3 regions of the Enterobacter cloacae subsp. cloacae ATCC 13047 genome follow, and region 1 is predicted to be linked to each of the others. Evidence: predicted binding sites of a transcription regulator. Region 1 holds the regulator's gene; each other region holds the start of a gene.
What was found. Region 1 encodes CRP, which controls carbon source genes, mostly activating them, when cyclic AMP is high. Its sites were predicted from a motif close to ATGTGANNNNNNTCACAT; they were not measured.
Positions count from the first base shown of each region.

Region 2: the regulator CRP is predicted to act here: its motif matches at 1,217-1,234, upstream of ECL_RS03090 (glycine dehydrogenase).
Region 3: the regulator CRP is predicted to act here: its motif matches at 899-916, upstream of bhsA (multiple stress resistance protein BhsA).

Region 1 is NC_014121.1:4,841,278-4,843,544, reverse strand. It holds gene ECL_RS23635 (YccS/YhfK family putative transporter) at 1-926, opposite strand, end outside; gene crp (cAMP-activated global transcriptional regulator CRP) at 984-1,616, opposite strand; gene ECL_RS23625 (OsmC family protein) at 1,927-2,267, shown strand, end outside.
Region 2 is NC_014121.1:637,887-640,153, reverse strand. It holds gene ECL_RS03105 (DUF4311 domain-containing protein) at 1-29, opposite strand, end outside; gene ECL_RS03100 (DUF4312 family protein) at 52-351, opposite strand; gene ECL_RS03095 (SFCGS family glycine-rich protein) at 354-716, opposite strand; gene ECL_RS03090 (glycine dehydrogenase) at 727-1,065, opposite strand; gene ECL_RS03085 (Hok/Gef family protein) at 1,482-1,637, shown strand; gene cybC (cytochrome b562) at 1,707-2,093, opposite strand; gene pmbA (metalloprotease PmbA) at 2,134-2,267, opposite strand, start outside.
Region 3 is NC_014121.1:2,573,806-2,576,072, forward strand. It holds gene ldtC (L,D-transpeptidase LdtC) at 1-496, shown strand, start outside; gene bhsA (multiple stress resistance protein BhsA) at 570-827, opposite strand; gene ECL_RS12385 (TetR/AcrR family transcriptional regulator) at 1,072-1,713, shown strand; gene ECL_RS12390 (glycine zipper 2TM domain-containing protein) at 1,768-2,267, opposite strand, start outside.

The DNA of each region.
Region 1 (2,267 bases):
TCGTGCTGGCGGGCGATTTTCTCCAGTGCGCCGAGCTGCTTGTCCATGTTAAAGCGGGTGGGGTAACGGTGATAAAGAATGTCGTCGGCCAGTACCCGCAGGCGTGCGGACACGGTCTGCGCGTTCCAGCGGATCACCGCTTCGGCATGGCTGCGCTCCACCAGCTTTTGCACCTCCTTCGGGTGGTGCAGGCTCACGGAGATATGCTCCTGCAGATCCAGCCCTACCTGGAAGGTGCGCAGCAGCCGTTTATATTCGTGGTTCTTGTTGGCGGCCAGCATATGCAGTTGCTGGTAGCACTGGCTTATCAGATCCACCACCTTCTGCTGGCGCGTCAGCAGCGGCGGTAGCGATTTTTCCGGGTCGGTATGCTGGGTCAGCAGTGTGTATTTGGCTTCGCAGTACTCCGCAAGCTGGACATAGAGCAGGCTCAGGGATTCACGCAGCGGTTGTTCCCGCCACAGCCAGAACCAGAACCAGTTAAACAGGCCATACCATAGCGTACCGAGGGCGTAGATCAGCAGCGGCTCCCACACTGGCATGTTACCTGCGAGACTCAGGGTAAAGATGGCCGCGATGAGTGAGGCGGGCAGTAACCGCGCGTGCAGCGAACTGATTTCGGCGGTCACCCCCAGCGTCATCGCCAGCACGCTCAGGATTAGCGGCAGCGGAATATCGCGGGCCAGCAAAAGCTGCACGGCCAGGCTACACCCGGCAAACAGCGAACCGCCGATAATCAGACGTTTGAAAAAACGCTTATGCGGGGTGTCGAGACCGGCAATGTTGCAGCAGGCGGGAACCAGTGAAAACAGCAGCCCCTGCTGAAGATGCCCAAGGATCAGGCCCACGGCCACAGGAAGGCACAACACCAGCGTTTGTCGCAGTGCGTAGTTAACTTCCGGGTGATAAATCAGCCTGCGCCACATGGGGAGTAGAGACAAAAACGGCGTGACACCTTGCGATGGCACGCCGTTTTATCGGGATTAACGGGTTCCGTAAACCACGATGGTTTTACCGTGGGCGGAGATCAGGTTCTGATCTTCCAGCATTTTCAGGATACGGCCCACTGTTTCACGGGAGCAACCGACGATCTGACCAATTTCCTGGCGGGTAATTTTAATTTGCATGCCGTCAGGGTGGGTCATAGCGTCTGGCTGTTTCGCCAGGTTCAGCAGGGTCTGCGCGATACGGCCGGTCACGTCCAGGAAGGCGAGGTTACCCACTTTCTCTGATGTCACCTGCAGACGGCGAGCCATCTGCGAAGAAAGACGCATCAGGATGTCAGGGTTAACCTGAATCAACTGACGGAATTTCTTGTAGGAAATTTCAGCCACTTCACATGCTGTCTTTGCACGAACCCAGGCGCTACGTTCCTGGCCTTCTTCAAACAGGCCCAGTTCACCGATAAAATCGCCCTGGTTCAGATAAGAAAGGATCATCTCTTTCCCTTCTTCATCTTTGATCAGCACTGCCACCGAGCCTTTGACGATGTAATACAACGTTTCCGCTTTTTCACCCTGGTGAATCAGCGTGCTCTTCGATGGGTACTTATGAATGTGGCAATGAGACAAGAACCATTCGAGAGTCGGGTCTGTTTGCGGTTTGCCAAGCACCATGCGCTGTTATCCTCTGTTATAAGCTGTCACCAGAGTCATAAGATGCATCCGGACTCTGGGGTTGCAATCGAATTCTTACCCATACCTGGGAAGTCGGCTGTCGTAACGTTTCGCAGCCAGTAAAGTTTGATGTCCTCTGCATACATGTGTAACGTCAATGTATTACTGTAGCATCCAGAGTGTTTTAGCATAGCTTTCGCCGCGTGTCTCCTGGTGTCTCGCTTCAGCATGACGCAGGTCGCCTTCCATTGCGAGAAATGTAACGCACGCGTAATCTGTCACCAAAAATGCAACGTTGGAGCTAATGAATATGCAAGCGCGCGTGAAATGGGTAGAAGGTTTAACGTTCCTGGGCGAGTCCTCGTCGGGACACCAGATTTTGATGGACGGTAACTCCGGCGATAAAGCACCCAGCCCAATGGAAATGGTGCTGATGGCGGCAGGTGGATGCAGCGCGATTGACGTGGTGTCGATTCTGCAAAAGGGCCGTCATGATGTGACCGACTGTGAAGTCAAGCTCACGTCAGAACGTCGCGAAGAGGCGCCACGCCTGTTCACGCACATTAACCTGCATTTTGTTGTCACCGGGAACGCGCTGAAAGATGCTGCCGTCTCACGCGCGGTGGATCTGTCTGCGGAGAAATACTGCTC
Region 2 (2,267 bases), 1.1 Mb from region 1:
AGCGATTTTATTAATATAATTAAGAACATCAGTCTGCCCTTTTATGAATAATCAGCGTTGCGTGACGAAATCCACCTGGTCGAGATTGATGGCGGTCACGTTGACGGTCACATCCAGCTCCACGCTGTAGGTGCGTCTTTCCCGGCGCAAAAAGAAGAACAGAAACGCTTCTTTACGCACCGCTTCTTGCGCCTGAACGACCTGCACATCCTGTGGCTCAATACGCAGTAAGATATGCGGTGAGGCTTTCATCACCGCGGCCTGAACGTGGTTGAGCGCGTCGGCAAAGGCGCGCGCTTTGGCGTCGCCCTTCCCCTTCACTCTCACCGTGGTTGTGAACTGTTCTTTCATGCTTATGCGCCGTGCTTCTTCTGCCACGCCTGCACCAGACGCTCGCCCAGCTCTTCTTTATCCATAAAGCCAAAGCCCAGCACGTTGCAGCCTTCGTTGATGGCGGTCACCCCCTCATCCACGGAGCGCATGCCGTATTTCGCTTTGTAGCCATATTTGGTTTGCGCCGTGATGGCACCCGCGCCGCCGCTGCCGCAGAAGGAGATGCCGAAGGTGGCGTTTTCCGCTTTCATGACGTCGCCGAGTTTCATATCTGCCGCCATACCCGGCACGACAACCGCACGTCCACCCGCTTTTTCCACACCGGCAGCCACTTTCTGGCCTTTACCCAGGCGATCGCCAATCACGACTGTAATCTGTTCCATGTGTTGCTCCTTAAAGGTTGTCTTTAGCGACTTCAAAGTGAACGGAGAGCAGCCAGGCTTCTTCATCAGGAAGGTTGCCAAAATGCGCTACCACTTCACGGGCGAGCCGCATTGAATCCGGTGAAATTTCGTCGAACAGCTCTGCCTCCACTTCCGGCAACGGCTCGCCGGTCACGGACCGGTGCGCCATCGCGCGGACATGGGAGGTGAGCATCTGTTCCTGTACTGCATTGGGGATGATGTTGTGCCGGGCCAGCAGGGCATAAACCTGCTGTAGCATGGTGTTCGCGAGCTTTTCTGTTTGCTCCGCGTGATCCCCAACGTCGTTCATTACCGCTCCGTTACTCACTGGTCTTACCCCGTTAATGGCTCTGGAATAAAACTAACGTTGGCGATGGCGGGTTTGTAGCGAGTTGTTTTCCACTTCGAAGTGGAAAGGCGAGCCGCAGCAGTGATCTGTGCCACATAAATAGGCTGAATCTGGATAAATCGCTGTATTTACGTGATGAATATCACGTTATCTGACGGCAAATACAGGGAGAGCGAAGCGGAAAAGATTACGAGCCGACTCGTAGAAATGTGACGTGGATAAGGTTTTCTTATGGGGATTCGCTAGAGTGGCGGCGGGTGCTTGAGACTGACCGTCTCAGGCATGGGACGGAAAGTGGAAAGCCCCGCCTGATAAAAAATCAGGGCGGGGGCTCGAAACGACACGTCGGACCGTGGAGTTCGCTACCTCGCCCGCTTTAAAGCAAGGAGGCATCCATGAAACGCCAATCCCCAATTATCCGGGTTTTGATGATTATTGCTTTGACAATAATCATCTTAACGCTGGTGACGAGGAAAACACTGTGCGAGATCCGTTTTCGAAACGGCTCGCTTGAAGTGACAGCGCGGATGGAGTGTCGCTCCGGCCAGTAGGGAGCAAAGATGCGGGGGCGCTAACTGCGCCCCCGCATACGGGAAAGGACGTACAGCTCAGGCACCCAATTAACGATACTTTTTGTGATACGTGTTACGCGTCGCGACAAACTGGTCGGCTGCCGCCTGGGCTTCCTTCACTTTGCCTTCGTTAGCGAGTTTCAGCGCGCCGTCAATCTGACCGACCAGCACGTCAAAGCCGTGGCGATAGTCCTTCATCTCTGCGCTGTCTGCCGCTTTGCTTTCCAGCTTTGGCGGCGTCGCTTTTTGCGCATCCAGCGCCGCTTCACGCATTTTGGTCAATGCGCTTTTCATTTCTGCCGCATTGTCCGTTTTCTGAACGACCTTCAGGTTTTGACTGAGGATGTCCATGTTGTCTTCAAGATCGGCAGCAAACGCAGAAGAGCCAAGAACCAGCGTTGAAGCCGCGACGATCGCTAACAGGTGTTTACGCATTGCTCACTTCCTTTTTTATTATTAAAACGCTTTTCGGGTATTACTGGCCGGCGATTTTCATTTCCGGCAGTAATACAGAACCACACTGTATATTGCTACGTGTTTCAATATCGTTACCGACCGTAACGATATTGCGCCACATGTCCTTCAGGTTGCCGGCGATGGTAATTTCGC
Region 3 (2,267 bases), 2.3 Mb from region 1:
AACGGCCAATATTCGTGCCCGCTATAAAGCGCAGGGGATCGATCTCCCCGCCGTTGTACCGGCCGGCCCGGATAACCCAATGGGCCACCATGCCATCCGCCTCGCGGCCTATGGCGGCGTGTACCTGTTACATGGAACGAACGCGGACTTTGGTATTGGCATGCGCGTCAGCTCCGGCTGTATTCGTCTGCGCGATGACGATATCAAAACGCTCTTCAACCTGGTCACGCCGGGCACCAAAGTGAACATCATTAATACCCCGATCAAGGTCTCTGAGGAGCCAGGCGGCGTGCGACTGGTTGAAATTCACCAGCCTTTATCGAAAAACATTGATGACGATCCGCAGACGCTGCCAATCAACCTGAATGCGGCGATGGTGAGTTTTAAAACCGATGCAAGGACGGATGGCATTGTGATGGAGCGGGCAATGGAAGCACGTTCGGGCATGCCGACTGACGTCACACGACATCATGGTGTCGCCCAGCAGTCGATGTAAACCCAAACGCAAAAACGCCCTGCACATGCAGGGCGTTTTTTTAGCAGTGGCATAAATGAGGGTTTAGCCAGGCTTATTTGTAAATAACAGCGGTACCGTGAAGGGTGTTAGGACCGGTTACAGAGGTAATGCGGAACGATTTCGCACCCATCTCATCCGCTTTTTGCGCCAGCTGGTCTTCCAGTGAACCCAGGTTAGTCCCGGCGCTGGCAGAGATGGTCCCTACTTTATGCTGGTCAGCAGGCGTTGACTGGACTTCCACAGCAGCAAAGCTTGCGAAAGAGAGTGAGCTAAGAACAGCAGCGGCGATGAGGGTTTTTACGTTTTTCATGATTTTTACCTTTGGCAGATGAATTTTGAGGTCGCTAGCTATTTAGTTAACGATCGATAGGTAAATGATAGATGTGATCCAGCTCACACGTCAACATGTTTTTATAACGACCATTAAATTAATTTTAATTCCGTTGTTTTTCATACCCATATGATTAATTTATTTTTCAGAAAACAGCACTGGTGGTGAAATGCGTTTATTTTTATAATGGTTATTCAACAAACCAACAGAGGACCAACGGCAAATGACAACCGATGTCACGAGTTGTGCGAAGAAAAGCCGTGGCCGACCAAAAGTGTTCGACAGGGATGCAGCGCTTGATAAGGCCATGACTCTCTTCTGGCAACATGGGTATGAAGCGACTTCGCTTTCCGATCTGGTAGAAGCCACCGGAGCCAAAGCGCCGACGCTGTATGCGGAATTCACGAATAAAGAGGGGTTGTTCAGGGCGGTACTGGACCGATACATCTCTCGCTTCGCATCGCGATACGAAGCACAGCTATTTTGTGAAGAGAAAACGGTTGAGCAGGCACTGCATGACTATTTCACCGCCATCGCCACCTGCTTCACCAGCAAAGAGACGCCCGCGGGCTGTTTTATGATTAACACCTCCGCGACGCTTGCGGCCTCCTCGAAAGAGATCGCCAACACGGTGAAATCGCGTCATGCCATGCAGGAGGAGACGCTCAGCACCTTCCTGGCCCAGCGCCAGCAGCGTGGTGAAATTCCGGCGCATTGCCGCCCTCAGGAATTAGCACAATACCTGAGCTGTATTTTACAGGGGATGTCGATTAGCGCCCGAGAAGGGGCGACGCTGGAAAAACTGCAGCATATCACCGAGACCACCCTGCGACTGTGGCCCGAACTGCTTAAAATACAGGGCTAAAAAAAGCTCCTCAGCCTGAGCGCTTGAGGAGCTAAGTTCAGAGAACATCTTTTTTTACGCTTTGTTATTCAGTACCAGCTGGCCATTTCCATCCAGCGGAATCTGTGTGCCAGGGTCTCTGTCCATACGGATTTTGCCCTGCTGGTCACCAATTTTGTACGTCACGTCATAACCCAGCATTTTTTCCGACTTGTCATAGACGGTTTTACAGCGCTGCTGTGTCGTGGTGTACGTATCGTTATCCTGCATTGCGCCCTGCACCTGGTTACCGGCATAGCCGCCACCCAGCGCACCGACCACGGTCGCCACATCTTTACCACGGCCGCCACCAAACTGGTGACCAATCACCCCGCCTGCCACCGCGCCCAGCACAGAGCCGGCAATACGGTTTTCATCCTGAACCGGACGACGATGGGTGACAGAGACGTTACGGCACTCCTGACGAGGCGTTTTAACTGTTTCTTTAATGGGGGTTGCAGAAACCACCTGCGCATACTGTGGGCCGCGATTCAGTACGTTGAGACTGGCAACGGCAGCCACACCTAACGCAGCAG